DNA from 3 places in the Bacillus sp. H1a genome. Region 1 is predicted to be linked to each of the others. Evidence: predicted binding sites of a transcription regulator. Region 1 holds the regulator's gene; each other region holds the start of a gene.

Evidence for each region. The regulator Rex, encoded in region 1, represses fermentation and respiration genes when NADH is low (regulators of the CRP and FNR family bind a similar motif). The targets are predictions, from matches to a motif close to TTGTGAAATATTTCACAA.
Region 2: a site for Rex is predicted at 3,503-3,520, ahead of U860_RS0127160 (formate/nitrite transporter family protein). Genes of this name have one in related genera too.
Region 3: a site for Rex is predicted at 1,401-1,418, ahead of U860_RS0112770 (L-lactate dehydrogenase). Genes of this name have one in related genera too.

What each region holds. Positions count from the first base shown of each region.
Region 1 covers NZ_AYMH01000035.1:6,458-11,619, forward strand. Annotated here, with positions in the region: gene groL (chaperonin GroEL) at 1-1,308, opposite strand, end outside; gene groES (co-chaperone GroES) at 1,345-1,629, opposite strand; gene U860_RS0116360 (type II CAAX endopeptidase family protein) at 2,035-2,784, shown strand; gene U860_RS0116365 (YdiK family protein) at 2,781-2,972, shown strand; gene U860_RS0116370 (redox-sensing transcriptional repressor Rex) at 3,002-3,631, opposite strand; gene U860_RS0116375 (ABC-F family ATP-binding cassette domain-containing protein) at 3,819-5,162, shown strand, end outside.
Region 2 covers NZ_AYMH01000070.1:55,614-60,775, reverse strand. Annotated here, with positions in the region: gene U860_RS0127180 (LutB/LldF family L-lactate oxidation iron-sulfur protein) at 1-668, shown strand, start outside; gene U860_RS0127175 (lactate utilization protein C) at 668-1,378, shown strand; gene U860_RS0127170 (A24 family peptidase) at 1,491-2,213, shown strand; gene U860_RS0127165 (cyclic-phosphate processing receiver domain-containing protein) at 2,228-2,539, shown strand; gene U860_RS0127160 (formate/nitrite transporter family protein) at 2,567-3,418, opposite strand; gene U860_RS0127155 (TerC family protein) at 3,628-4,422, opposite strand; yybP-ykoY riboswitch at 4,502-4,675, opposite strand; gene U860_RS0127150 (TrkH family potassium uptake protein) at 4,714-5,162, opposite strand, start outside.
Region 3 covers NZ_AYMH01000027.1:2,982-8,143, forward strand. Annotated here, with positions in the region: gene U860_RS0112760 (hypothetical protein) at 134-517, shown strand; gene U860_RS35900 (hypothetical protein) at 1,019-1,177, shown strand; gene U860_RS0112770 (L-lactate dehydrogenase) at 1,534-2,478, shown strand; partial or broken gene U860_RS0112775 (dockerin type I domain-containing protein) at 2,605-3,015, opposite strand; gene glgB (1,4-alpha-glucan branching protein GlgB) at 3,678-5,162, shown strand, end outside.

The DNA of each region.
Region 1 (5,162 bases):
ACCTGTTGCTTCGTCGCCTTCAGCTACGATAGAAGCTACTTTCGTGTATACGTTCATAAGTGACGTACCACCACCTGCAACGATACCTTCTTCTACTGCTGCACGAGTTGAGTTAAGTGCATCTTCAATACGAAGTTTGCGCTCTTTTAACTCAGTTTCAGTTGCCGCACCTACTTTAATTACTGCTACGCCACCTGCAAGTTTTGCAAGACGCTCTTGTAATTTTTCACGATCGAATTCAGAAGTTGTTTCTTCTAATTGCGCACGGATTTGACCGATACGAGCTTCGATTTGTTGTGCATTTCCAATACCTTCAACTACAGTTGTGTTTTCTTTCGTTACAACAATTTTACCAGCGCGTCCTAAAGATGCAACTGTAGCAGATTTTAAGTCACGTCCTAATTCTTCAGTGATTACTTCGCCACCAGTTAAGATTGCGATATCTTCTAGCATTGCTTTACGACGGTCACCAAATCCAGGAGCTTTAACAGCTACTACATTGAATGTACCACGAAGTTTGTTCACTACTAATGTAGCCAATGCTTCGCCTTCTACATCTTCAGCAATGATAAGAAGTGGTTTACCTTGTTGTACCACTTGCTCTAATACTGGTAAGATTTCTTGAATGTTAGAAATCTTCTTATCAGTAATTAAGATGTATGGGTTATCAAGAACTGCTTCCATTTTGTCAGAATCAGTAATCATGTAAGGAGATGCATATCCACGATCAAATTGCATACCTTCTACTACGTCTAATTCTGTTGTGAATCCTTTAGATTCTTCTAAAGTAATAACGCCGTCGTTACCAACGCGCTCCATTGCTTCAGCGATTAATTGACCTACTTCTTCGTCAGCAGCAGAAATAGCAGCTACTTGTGCGATTGAAGATTTACCTTCGATTGGTTTAGAAATCGTTTTTAATTCTTCAATTGCAACAGTAACAGCTTTTTCGATACCTTTACGAAGACCCATTGGGTTAGCACCAGCTGTTACGTTTTTTAAACCTTCACGAATCATAGCTTGCGCCAATACAGTTGCAGTTGTCGTTCCATCACCAGCTACGTCATTTGTTTTACTAGCAACTTCTGCTACTAATTTCGCACCCATGTTTTCGAATGCATCTTCTAATTCGATTTCTTTTGCAATTGTTACACCATCATTTGTAATAAGTGGTGAACCGAATTTTTTCTCAAGTACAACGTTACGACCTTTTGGTCCAAGTGTTACTTTTACTGCGTTTGCAAGAGTGTCGACACCGCGAAGCATCGAACGACGTGCTTCTTCACTAAATTTAATATCTTTTGCCATAATAATTGACCCCCTTGAATTTTTAAATGTATATAATTAACCAATAATTGCTAAAATGTCACTTTCACGTAAAATCAAGTAGTCTGTACCTTCGTATTTCACTTCAGTACCTGCATATTTTGAGAAGATGATAAGATCACCTGCTGCTACCTCTAAAGCAACACGCTCACCATTTTCAAGCACTCGACCAGTACCTACTGCAATAACTTTACCCTCTTGTGGTTTTTCTTTTGCAGTGTCTGGTAATACAATACCACTTGCTGTTTTTTCTTCTGCTTGAACAAGTTCAATTACAACGCGATCACCTAATGGCTTTAGCATGAACAATAACCTCCTCATTTTGTTATGTAAATTTTATTTATTAGCACTCAACTCTCCCGAGTGCTAACACACTTATAATAATAAATAATCTCAATTTCTTTTGCAAGTAAAAAAATCATAATTTTTTCGCAAATTACTATATAAACGTTTCTATATATAATTGTTGTTTCTTCTACTACCTTTACTATATGAATCGTTGTTTCCACTTCTCGTATGTTACAATATGAAAGACACCCTAAGTTGTTTTCGCTACACGTACAACTTTTTCCTGTCTCCTATTTCATTTTTAAATACAGATTTACAAAAAAATCATAATACGATTGAACGTTTATATCACAGATAGGATATTTACATGTTATCCTACCTTATCTCATACACTAGAGTTAGAAAGGATGGTTAAGCCATTTGAAGAAACAATATTGGTGGATTATCGTTACATACATTTTAATGCAGTTATCTGGGATTGTTGGATTACCACTTCTCCTAAAAACAGGACTCTATGATAATAGAGAATTTACCATTGAGGAAAAAGGTCAAATCATAACTGGCCATTGGGCAATCATTAGCTTCTTTATTGCATTATGTATCGTACTTTGGTTACTTAAAACAGATATTCGTGACCGGCATTTAGATAAAATGCGCTCTTCTGCTCCAGCTACAATTGGATGGATTATTATCGGGTTCTTCTTAGCACTGTTCTCACAAAGTATTGCCGGTATGATTGAAATGCGTTTATTAGGGATTACACCTGGATCTGAGAATACAGCAAGGCTTATGGACATCGCAAGAACGACACCTTGGTTCCTTATTGTTATATCTATAATAGGGCCTATTTTAGAAGAAATCGTATTTAGGAAAATTTTATTTGGCACACTTTATAAGAAGTTTAACTTCTTTATTGCAGCTATCATTAGTTCGCTTGTATTCGCGGCGATTCATTTTGATTTTACTCACTTATTGGTATACACTTCTATGGGGCTCGTATTCGCCTTTTTATACGTAAAAACGAAACGAATTATCGTTCCTATTGCAGCTCATGTTGCAATGAATACATTGGTTGCAGTCGCTCAAGTTGTAGTAAGTAATGAGCACATTCAAGAAATGATTAAAGAAGCTGAAAAAATGCAAGGCTTTATCGGAGGATTTTTAATATGAGAAACTCACCATTGTTCATGGCTGCATTGTACTTCCTTCTTGGGTGTGTCTTCACACGCTTCGCCATTACGAACGTGACAGATACAATCTGGAATATGTGGACAATACTATTTGCAGTTATGGCAACAATTGATTTCAATTTGGCACTTCGCCTTATCTTAGTCAAATTCACAAAGAAAAAACAATAATAAAACGCAGAGGTTGTCCCCTCTGCGTTTTATTGTGGATAATTTTTCAAAAAGTAAACAAGCGTTTGTAACTCTACAGCTAAATCAATATGATGAATTCTTATATTCTCTGACACATTTAATCGTGCTGGCGTGAAATTTAAAATACCATGCACGTTCGTTTCTGCCAATCTATCTGCCACAGCTTGCGCTACTGTAGCGGGTACCGTTAATATTGCCACTTGTATATCAGTTGATAAACGCTCCTCTAATTCATCTAAATGATATACAGGAATTCCTCCGATTTCTGTTCCAACTTTCTCTTCACTAACGTCAAACGCCATTTCAATTTTTGTATTATTGTTTTTCGTGAAATTATAATGTAAGAAAGCGGTCCCTAAATTACCTACTCCAATAAGCGCTACACGTGTAATATCATCTTGGTCAAGTGTTTCACGGAAAAATGATAATAAATAATTCACGTTATATCCATACCCTTTTTTCCCTAACGCTCCAAAGTATGAGAAATCTCTTCGAATAGTTGCGGAATCAACCTTTACCGCTTCACTCAATTCGGCTGATGAAACACGTTGCTTACCAGAAAGAGATAAGTTTTGGATAAATCGATAGTATAGAGGCAATCGTTTAGCAGTGGCCTGTGGAATTTTCTGCTGATCCATATAACCTCTCCTCTCTTCCTATCTTTATTCATATACTTGAATCAAATTCAGAAGTTTAGCACTCATGAATTTCCTTGTATAATAAAGAGAAGAAGTATTCTCTCTTTATTTTAAACTATACACTATTTTTAGTATGATTGAGAAATATAAACATGGCAAAGTTAAGAAATTATTTGAGGTGAAAACATTGATTTTATTACAAGTGAATGGACTTTCGAAATTATACGGTGCAGAAACAATTCTTGCAAACATAAAATTGGAAGTACAAACAAAAGATCGTATCGCATTAGTCGGCCGAAATGGGGCCGGGAAATCTACATTATTAAAAATAATTGCCGGAGAGTTATCTCATGATGGTGGTGAAATTATAAAGCCGAAAGATGTCTCAATTGGGTATTTAGCTCAAAATACCGGATTAGAAACATCTTTAACAATTTGGGATGAAATGTTAACCGTCTTTACACATCTACAGCAAATGGAGACGAAACTTCGAAGGCTAGAGCAAGAGATGGGAAAAGAAGAAAACTTTTCAAATGCGGCTACATATGAGAGATTATTAGCTGATTATGACCAATTACAATTAGATTATAAAGATCAAGGTGGTTATCAGTACGAAGCGGATATCCGCTCAATTTTAAGTGGTCTTGGCTTCCCAGTTGAAACGCACCAGACGACAATTTCTACATTAAGTGGTGGACAAAAAACACGCTTAGCTCTTGGGAAATTATTATTAACTAAACCAGACTTACTTATTTTAGACGAGCCTACAAACCATTTGGACATTGAAACACTAACGTGGCTTGAACAATATTTACAAGGTTATCCTGGTGCGATTTTAATCGTTTCCCATGATCGCTATTTCTTAGATAAACTCGTTACACAAGTATACGAAATTTCTAATAAGGAAAGCAGACGATTTGTTGGTAACTACAGTAAATATTTAGACTTAAAATCAGCATTATATGAGCAAGAGATGAAACGTTATGAAAAACAACAAGATGAAATCGCTAAACTTGAAGACTTTGTTCAAAAAAATATCGCTCGTGCATCTACGACGAAACGCGCTCAAAGTCGCCGTAAACAATTAGACAGAATGGAATTATTAACTAGACCATTAGGTGATTCTAAATCAGCCTCCTTCCACTTCGATATTGAAAAACAAAGTGGAAATGATGTTTTGCAAGTAAAAGATGCAACTATTGGCTATGACGAGGAACCGATTATTGAACATGTAAATATGCGCTTAACTCGCGGTGACAGTGTTGCATTAGTTGGACCGAACGGAATTGGAAAATCCACATTATTAAAATCCATTGTGAATAAGTTACAGCTATTACACGGAGACGTTGCTTTCGGATCAAATGTATCTGTTGGTTATTATGATCAAGAGCAAGCCAACTTAACATCTTCTAAGCGAGTTTTAAATGAACTATGGGATGAATATCCCCTGCAACCCGAAAAAGAAATTCGCACTATACTAGGCAACTTTTTATTTACAGGGGATGATGTATTAAAACCAGTATCTTCTCTT
Region 2 (5,162 bases), on a different contig from region 1:
ATGTTTTAGTTGGTTTACTATGTCGTAGTGCAGTAGGTCAAAAGTTAACAAGTTATGTAACGGTAGCAGGACCAATTCAAGAGGAAGAGGTAGATGGGCCAGAAGAGTTTCATTTAGTCGTTGTTGATAATGGCCGATCTCAAATTCTTGGATCTGAATTCCGTCAAGTGCTGCAATGTATTCGTTGTGCTGCTTGTGTTAATGTATGTCCTGTATATCGTCACGTTGGTGGGCATTCATACGGATCTATCTATTCAGGACCAATTGGTGCAGTATTAACACCACTTCTAGGTGGATATGATGATTACAAAGAACTTCCATATGCATCTAGTTTATGCGGAGCATGTACAGAAGCTTGTCCAGTAAAAATTCCATTGCATGATTTATTGTTAAAACATCGTCAAGTTATCGTTGAACAAGAAGGCCGTGCCCCACTTGCAGAAAAATTAGCAATGAAAATGTTTAGCATGGGTGCTTCTTCAGCAGCTTTATATAAAATGGGATCGAAAATGGCACCGGCAGCAATGAGTCCATTTACATCTGGTAACCGCGTATCAAAAGGTGTTGGACCACTTAAAAACTGGACAGATATTCGTGAATTCCCGGCTCCAAGTAAAGAACGATTCCGTGATTGGTATAAAGATCATAAGAAAGGCGGGGATAAATAATGACAGGATTAATTCAAAACCGTGAGTCCTTTCTAGATAATATCGCAAAAGAACTCGGACGTGGGCGGAAGACAGAAGGTGTAGAACGTCCAGTATGGAAAAATAATGTGAATGAAGAAACGTTAAAAGATTATTCACAAGAAGAATTGTTAGAAGTATTTAAAAATCAATGTACAAACATTCATACAACTGTTGTGGAAACGACAAACGACCGTTTACGTGAAGATATTCAAAAAGTAATCGTTGAAAACGGCGGGGGACCTATTATATTATCAGCAGATGAACGTTTTGATTCATATGGATTGACTTCTTTATTCAAAGAAGAGCTTCCGAAACAAAATGTTGAAGTAAATGTATGGGATCCTGAGAAAAAAGAAGAGAATATGCGTTTAGCGGAAAAAGCGAATATCGGAATCGCATTTAGTGATTATACTTTAGCTGAATCTGGTACGATTGTTGTACAAAGTCATAAAGGACAAGGGCGTTCTTTACACTTTCTACCAACTGTATACTTTGCTATTATTCCACGTGAAACACTTGTACCTCGTATTACGCAAGCAGTTCAACATATGAACTCTCGTGTGGAAAAAGGCGAAGCAGTGGCATCTTGTATCAACTTTATAACAGGACCAAGTAATTCTGCAGATATTGAAATGAATCTTGTTGTCGGGGTACACGGACCATTAAAAGCAGTATATTTCATCGTATAAAATAGGGGAAAGCAGGCCGGAAAACGGCCTGCTTTTTTAATAGAATAAAGATAATATGAAGTAGAAGTTCTCTCCTTTTTTTGCTATGTTCTTTTGGAAAGGAGAGGAAGGGATGTTCACTTATTTATATGCATTGTTAGCAGGGATGGTGTTTGGTTCTTTCTTTATGGTGATTGCGATGAGAGTTCCAGTGGGTGAATCTATTATTACACCACGTTCATATTGTCATTACTGCAAATATACGTTAAAGCCAAAAGAACTTATTCCAATCATTTCATTTTGTATGCAGAAAGGGCGTTGTACGAATTGTAAAAGAAAAATCCCAAGTTTGTACATAACATTTGAATTTGTTACAGGGAGTTTATTTTTTCTTACTGTATATGTAATTGGAATTGAACGAGAGCTCATCATCATTTTATCGCTTCTTTCTTTACTACTTATTATTTCAGTTACAGATTTTGTGTATATGTTAATACCTAATCGTATTTTAATTTGGTTTGCATTTTTGCTTATTTTAGAATGTATTTTTGTACCGTTAGTTACTTGGATAGATAGTATAGCTGGTAGTGGAACTATATTCATTTTGTTATATTGCATGCAAAGGATTTATCCAGATGGTCTTGGCGGAGGTGATGTGAAATTACTTTCGTTACTCGGATTTATAATAGGAGTGAAAGGTATTTTTATGACTTTATTTTTAGCATCTTTCTTTAGTCTTTGTATTTTTGGAATTGGTATAGCATTAAAGCGCATAAAAGTAAGAACCCCAATTCCATTTGGTCCTTTTATTAGCCTTGGAGCAATATGTTATGTGTTGGTTGTATATGCAAAATAGAAAGGAGCTAGAAAATGAATGTATATATGGATGATCAAAGAAGTTGTCCGTTCGGATATGTTCTGGCAACTACAGTAGAATCTGCGTTACAATTTGTTCGGAGTAATAAGATAAACATCCTTTCTCTTGACTTTAACATGGGATGGAGGCAAAAGAGCGGATTAGATTTTGTAGAAGCCTTTTGTACGGAAGGTTTATATGTTAATGAGATTCACCTTCATACAAATGATGTCATCGGTATGCACCAGATGAAGAAGAGAATTGAGAAAGCGAAAGAAAAAGGGGAAATTCATCCTCATATTGTCGTTAAATATGTAGGGAGTTAAAAACTCCAAAGTCTTACTTTGGAGTTTTTAATGTTTCATATGAGCTTGTAAAGGAATGATTTCCTCTGTTTGAGCGGCTACTAATTCAGTTTCTTCTTGCTTAACATCAGGTTCTTTCTTTGTTAAGTAATGATATACCATACCGACAAATACCGATCCGCCAATAATGTTACCAAGTGTAACTGGAATTAAGTTATGAATAGCACCCGCAAAAGAAATTGTATCAGGATGTGGTGATACTAAAGATAAAGCAAACAGTGATAAGTTTGCAATGCTATGCTCGTAACCAGATAAGAAGAATGTGAAAACAAGTAGCATCATCATCATTATTTTTGCTGTATCACCTTTTACTTGAGAAGGTAAGAAGCAAGCAAGACATACGAGCCAGTTACATAAAATCGCTTTAAAGAATAATTGCATTGTAGGTGTATTCATCTTTCCTTCAACTACTTTATTCATTAAGTGACCATGATCAATTGCTTGGAAAATTCCAGTTGCGTAAAATAGTAAGGCAAAGAATAAAGCGCCAGCTAAGTTACCTGCATAACAAGCAACCCAGTTGCGAAGTGTATCAGAAATAGTTGTTTCTTTTCTTAAAGTTGCCACTGTAAAGTACATTGTATTGCCAGTAAATAACTCAGCACCGCCATATATAATAAGTACGAGAGCAATTCCAAAAAACATGGATGCAGCTAAATAAGTTGCTGGTGAATTTGCAATATGAAAAAAGTTACCTAATTTAAAACATAGTACAATAATAAAACCGATATAAACGCCCGCAAGTGCAGCGCGAATGAAATATTGCATTGGATTTGTATCTAGCATTTGCTTTTTGCTCTTAGCCAGTTTTACAACGTAGTCTAATCCTTGTTCTAGCATGAGTAATACGCTCCTTTAATACATCGTCTATAAATACTCTTTATATGAATAAAGTACATGGATTTGTTCTCAGTTTCAATAAGTTTGTTCAATATTTCACAAAAAGGACATACATCTATGAAGGGAGCGTTTACAAAAGGCGGTATAATGGAATTTTTTCTAAAAATAGTGAGGAGTTTGAAACGAGAGAAAAAGAAAAAGCGCTATAATTACAGCGCTTTTTCGTCTAAATTCTTTTCGACTTTTACTTCTACCTCTTTTGAGAAGAACCAACCGCAAACTGCGATTCCGACTAATACGCTCCAGAATGTAAGTTTCCACGGAGTAGATTCTGGGAATGAGTGCGGAAGGACACCTAAAGCAGGGTGTGCTAGCGTATAAACTGCTAATTTTACACCAACCCAGCCTACAATTAAGAATGCTGCCGTTTCAAGTCCTGGTTTACGTTTTAATATTTGTACGAAAGCAGATGCTGCAAATCGCATAATGATTAATCCGATAAGTCCACCTACAAAGATAACGACGAATTGCCCAGTATCAAGACTACCAATCGTACCTAATCCTGTTTTCGGTAATGTCATTGCTAATGCAACAGCCGCTAAAATTGAATCAACTGCGAAGGCGATATCAGCAACTTCGACTTTAAATACAGTCCACCAAAAGTTCTCTTGTTTTTTCTCTGTTTCTTTTTCTTCTGTTTCTTCATGTGTATTCTTTTTAACGTACGTTTTAAATAAGTGATTACCAGCGATAAACATAAGGTAAATTGCACCAATCGCTTGTACTTGCCATACATCGACTAAGAATGAAATCATAAATAGCGATCCGAAGCGGAAAACAAACGCTCCTGCTAATCCGTAAAATAGTGCTTTCTTTCGTTTGTCTTCTGGTAAATGTTTTACCATAATTGCAAGAACAAGGGCGTTATCAGCTGCTAAAATCCCCTCTAGTGCAATTAGGATGAGTAATACCCAACCATACTCCAATAATAATGATACATCCATGTACATTCTCCTCTCATTTCTCTAAATTTTAAACAAGTGAAGAATTTCCCCACTGTTTAGATTCCCCATACTCCCGCGCATCAACGGTGGAAGGAATTAGTAAAAACAAAAAAGACCTCTGCCGTTGATAGGCAAAGGTCTTGCTAGACATATGTAATGAAAATGCCAACAAAGCCGGAAGAACTATGTTCTACGTAATGACGACTTTGTTTCCAAGAAATATTCTTGGACGCTACTCCCCTTTGGAGATATGTTATTGTATTTTCATTATATGGATAATTTATACGGTTGTCAACCTGTTAAAATATCTTCGTTTGGATATTTTATTTTTCTTTGCTTTTTACGTGCAAATGAAAAAGCTAATGTTAAAGGCCCCATTTTTCCAAAAAACATCATAAAAATAATAATTGCTTTACCGATAATTGTTAAGTGTGGCGTCAAATTCATGCTAAGGCCGACAGTTCCAAATGCTGAAAATACTTCAAAAGCACTCATTAATAGAGGAACTCGCTCAGTAATACTTAGAATTAAAATGGAAAGGAAAATAAACGAAATTGAAATAATGGTAATGGTTAATGATTTGACAATGAGCGTATCTTTAATGGATTTTTTAAACACGACAATATCATCTTGTTCTTGCAAAAATTTAAATACGCCAAAAAACATAATTAAAAAAGTCGTTAACTTAATTCCGCCACCAGTTGAAGCACTGCCAGCACCAATAAACATAAGAAGCATCA
Region 3 (5,162 bases), on a different contig from region 1:
TTTAATAATATGTTCTTGCCTACACACCAAGCGACCATCTATTTTTCTTTACATAATCTCCAGATACAGTCCATATCAACTATAGATTCTTGTCTTATGCTAAATATATTCCCAAACAAGGAGGTAATGAAAAATGTTTAAAACATTATTAGCAGGAACACTTTTAAGTACAGGATTATTAGCGGGTGGTGCAGTAGGTGCAGAAGATGTAAAATCAGATCAAAAAGTAGAAAAAGCAAAATATAGCGAAACAATTGAAAGAACAGAAGGTACAGAATCAAATCCTGTATTTGAAATGGGAGACCCTGAAAAATCGGAATATACAAAAACTGTTGAAAGAACAGAAGGTACGGATTCTCAAGAAGGAAAAAATTTACCAATAAAGGAAGGTACAGAATCAAATCCTGTATTTGAAATGGAAAACCTTGAAAAACCAGAGAGTGCAAAATCTGTTGAAAGAACAGAAGGTACAGGCTCTCAACAAGGAAAAATGGTACCAACAAATGAAGGAAATTAAATAATATATAGTTATAACGAAGAGCATCCAAAAAGTGGTGCTCTTTTTATATTATAGGGATCAACTAGTTTTCCTCAATATAGAACTGTAGGAGGAATTGAGGCTAGAACATGGGGTACTATCTCTTCAAACCATGGTGTTTGGAGCAATAGTTTTGGTGGTAACGTTACAACATAAACATTTTATTAGAGATTTTTTAAATTTACATACACTCTAGATAGACTACATATCAACTTCAGATACTTGTTTTATGATACAAGTAATCAAACAAAAGGAAGGCAATACAAAATGATTAAAACAGTATTAACAGTGCACTCTTTTAAGTACAGGAGATTATTAAAAGTAAGATTCGAAGAAGTTTGAGTTATAAAAAGAAAATAGATAAATTGACAAGAGAAAATTACTTTGTGTATATCACAGGTGCTTTTTATTTTCATTTTGATATAGGGCTTGAATTAAATTTTTACACTAAAATATATACGGCAAAAAGGGGGGAGTTCATTGCACAAAATTATTTATGGAATATTAATTTTAATTTATACTTTGTATTCATTTTTTATAAGTGATGGAAGTGAAATAAGGTTTATTATGGTGTTAACTATAGTACTTATCTTTTCTGTGGTTTTAGAAAAAGGAAATGCAAACAAAACGACTGATTAAAGTTTCACTTTATTTCCTCCTTTTCGCATTAACAGGCTGTTTATTTATATGGAAAGGAAGCGATATATTGAAAAAAGAAAGAACACCTTTCATTTTTAAAGTGGTAATTAAACTTGTTTATTTCGATTCACAATCTTTATAAACCATCTTCATTGAGATTGATTCCACACTTGATTTAATCATTTTACACTCTATGTGAAAAAGTTCACAAATAGGTCATAATTTGTGAAGTAATTCACAATAATCCGTGCTACAATATGAATGTAAAGAAGTTAAACAACATTAAATTAGTATTTTAATTAATTACTTAAACAATAATAAAAAATAGATGTGAACAATAGAGAGGGGAAATTACCATGAAAAAAGGTATCAATCGCGTAGTATTAGTAGGAACAGGAGCTGTAGGTTGTAGTTACGCTTACTCAATGATCAACCAAGGTGTAGCTGAAGAATTCGTACTTGTAGATGTTAATGAAGCAAAAGCAGAAGGGGAAGCAATGGACTTAAGCCATGCGGTACCATTCTCTCCAGCACCAACAAAAGTTTGGAGCGGTAGCTATGCAGATTGTAAAGATGCAGATCTAGTTGTTATCACTGCTGGGTTACCACAAAAGCCAGGTGAAACTCGTTTAGACTTAGTTGAGAAAAATACAAAGATCTTTAAACAAATCGTTCGCGGTATTATGGATAGCGGATTCGATGGAATCTTCTTAATCGCAACTAACCCAGTTGATATTTTAACTTACGTAACTTGGAAAGAATCTGGTTTACCGAAAGAGCGCGTAATCGGTTCTGGTACAACTTTAGACTCTGCTCGTTTCCGCTACATGTTAGGTGACTACTTAGATGTAGATCCACGTAACGTTCATGCTTACATCGTTGGTGAGCACGGTGACACTGAACTTCCAGTATGGAGCCACGCTACTGTAGGTGTACAAAAGCTAGAAACAATCTTAGCGAACAACGAACAATACAAACAAGAAGATTTAGATAAAATCTTTGAAAATGTACGCGATGCAGCTTACCATATCATCGAACGTAAAGGCGCAACTTATTACGGAATCGGTATGTCACTACTACGCGTAACTAAAGCAATCTTAAGCAACGAGAACAGCGTATTAACTGTATCTGCATACCTTGAAGGTCAATACGGTGAGAAAGATGCTTACGTAGGTGTTCCAGCTGTTATTAACCGCGAAGGTGTACGTGAAATCGTAGAGCTTGAATTAAACGAAGAAGAAAAAGCGAAATTCGCTCATTCTGTAAAAGTATTAAAAGAAACAATGGCACCAGTACTATAATAATTGCTAAATGAATATAAATTCCTTTTCCGGTTTCCCTTGTATATCCCCAATATACCCCTGTTGCTGGAGAAGGGTCGTTTATAGAAAAAAGCACTCTATTTTCGAATAGAGTGCTTTTATGTGTTATTTTTTCGGTGTTAGTCCTAATTTCTTTAAAATATCTGCCAGTGTACCGCTTTTTGATTTTTCTACAGGTGTTTGTGATTTTGCTGCATCGGGTCTTTTTTCAAGAAGCTCTTTTCAACGAAGCGAATGTCTTTTTCATCGATGATGCCATCATTATTAAGATCACCGTCTTTTACAGCCAGTCCTTTTTTACCGTAGTTACTAGCGATAATTTCAGCATCTTTAATATCTATGACTTTGTCTCCATTTACATCGCCTGCAAGGTTTTGATCTGGGCGAGCGTAATAATATTGCCCGATCAATTTACCATCTTTTTCACTACCTAATTTCGTTGTTAGACGGCTTGTTAAATGACCTGGCACTTCTACATAGAAGTTATAGTCACGTTTATCCCGCATTAACGGGCAGTAAGACTCCCACCTCAAAATTCGGAGAATGCGAGGAAGTTAGGTGGGAGATCAACTGCCCGTAAACGCCCGATTGGTTCAACTAATAATCAGTGGGGGATGAACAAAACCCCCACTGATTAAAGTTTCACTTTATTTACAGGAAGTCCGTTTATGCTGAAGAAGCTATATTTGTCTAATTTACTTTCGTATTTATGGCGATAAGCATCAGTAGCATATACTTTTGCATCAAGTTTCGTATAATCGAATTTTTCATCTAAATATCCACGTTCGTTTACGAATGCTTCAGGCGTAATGTTTCCTTCAACTAATGAATTGTAGTTCTTTATTGAGAACGAGTATATGCTTATGAATTTTTCATTTCAATAAAATTTGTGACAAAAAATGTAGAGAAATATTATTTTATGGCAGATTAATTTGTTTGTATTTTACATGGAAAATAGCGTGAAAAACGGAGAGAAATCAATAAAATAAATATTGAGGAAAATGAAGCGTTTGCAATGAATATTCGTCAAAATTCGATATTTTATATAGAAATATGAAAAAAATTCAACATTTTTAAGAAAAAAACGTATATTTTTTAAAAAATAACAAGGATATTTCAGTTTTTCGCAGAAATGATAAAGTGTTAAAAATTTCTGTCATCTTAGTGAGGTGAGCATATTGGATGTAATAAAGTGTGAAGAAGTGAAACGAGATGAGTTTCATACAGAAAAGTACTATGACAGTTATAACATCTTTGGGGCACATATTGTGACGGAAGATGGGATGCGAGGTGTACGATTTACAGTATGGGCTCCTCATGCTAAAGCAATGAGTGTTGTTGGAGATTTTAATGAATGGGATTATGAGCAACATAAGATGCTACAAGTGACAGAAGAGGGGATTTGGTCCTTGTTTGTACCGCATATTGAAGAGAAGGAAATATACAAGTATGCGATTGAAACGATGGACGGTGACGTTATTTTAAAAGCGGATCCTTATGCAGTATATGCAGAAGTAAGACCAAATACGGCATCTGTAGTTTTTGATATAGAGGGATATGAATGGAATGATAAAAACTGGGTCCGTAAGAGAAAGAAAAAGTCGATTTATAAAGAAGCGATGACAGTTTACGAATTACATTTCGGTTCTTGGAAAAAGAAAGAAGATGGAGATCTGTATTCTTACAGAGAAATGGCCGAGGAACTCATTCCGTATGTGGTGGAACATCAATTTACACATATTGAAATTATGCCGCTTGTTGAGCATCCATATGATCGTTCTTGGGGATATCAAGGAACGGGATATTATGCAGCAACAAGTAGATTCGGCACGCCACATGATTTGATGTATTTTGTCGACGAATGTCATAAATATGGAATCGGTGTCATTTTAGATTGGGTGCCGGGGCATTTTTGTAAAGATGCTCACGGTTTATATTTATTTGATGGGACACCGACTTATGAATATAAAGATATAGATGTACAAGAAAACCGGGTATGGGGAACTGTTAATTTTGATTTAGGAAAGAGGGAAGTACGTAATTTCTTAATTTCAAATGCGTTATTTTGGATGAAGTATTTCCATATTGATGGTTTCAGGGTAGATGCAGTTGCGAATATGCTGTACTGGAATAAAGAAGGAAAAGAGCAAAGCAATGAACACGCTGTGTCTTTCTTACGAGAGTTAAATGAAGCTGTGTTTGCAGAAGATGAAGACTTTCTTATGACAGCAGAAGATTCAACAGCTTGGCCACTTGTAACAGCTCCAACATACGAGGGTGGACTTGGATTCAATTACAAATGGAATATGGGCTGGATGAATGACGTGCTGAAATATATGGAATGTGCACCCGAGTACCGGAAATACATTCATGAGAAAATGACATTCTCTTTACTATATGCTTACTCTGAAAACTTCATATTACCGCTTTCTCATGATGAAGTCGTTCATGGGAAAAAGTCGTTATTAAATAAAATGCCGGGAGATTACTGGGATAAGTTCGCCCAACTTCGTTTATTATATGGATATTTCTTTACTCATCCAGGTAAGAAATTACTCTTTATGGGTGGAGAATTCGGGCAATTTGATGAGTGGAAAGACCTTGAAGAGTTAGATTGGAATTTACATGATTTTGAAATGCATCGTTATATGCATGATTACTTT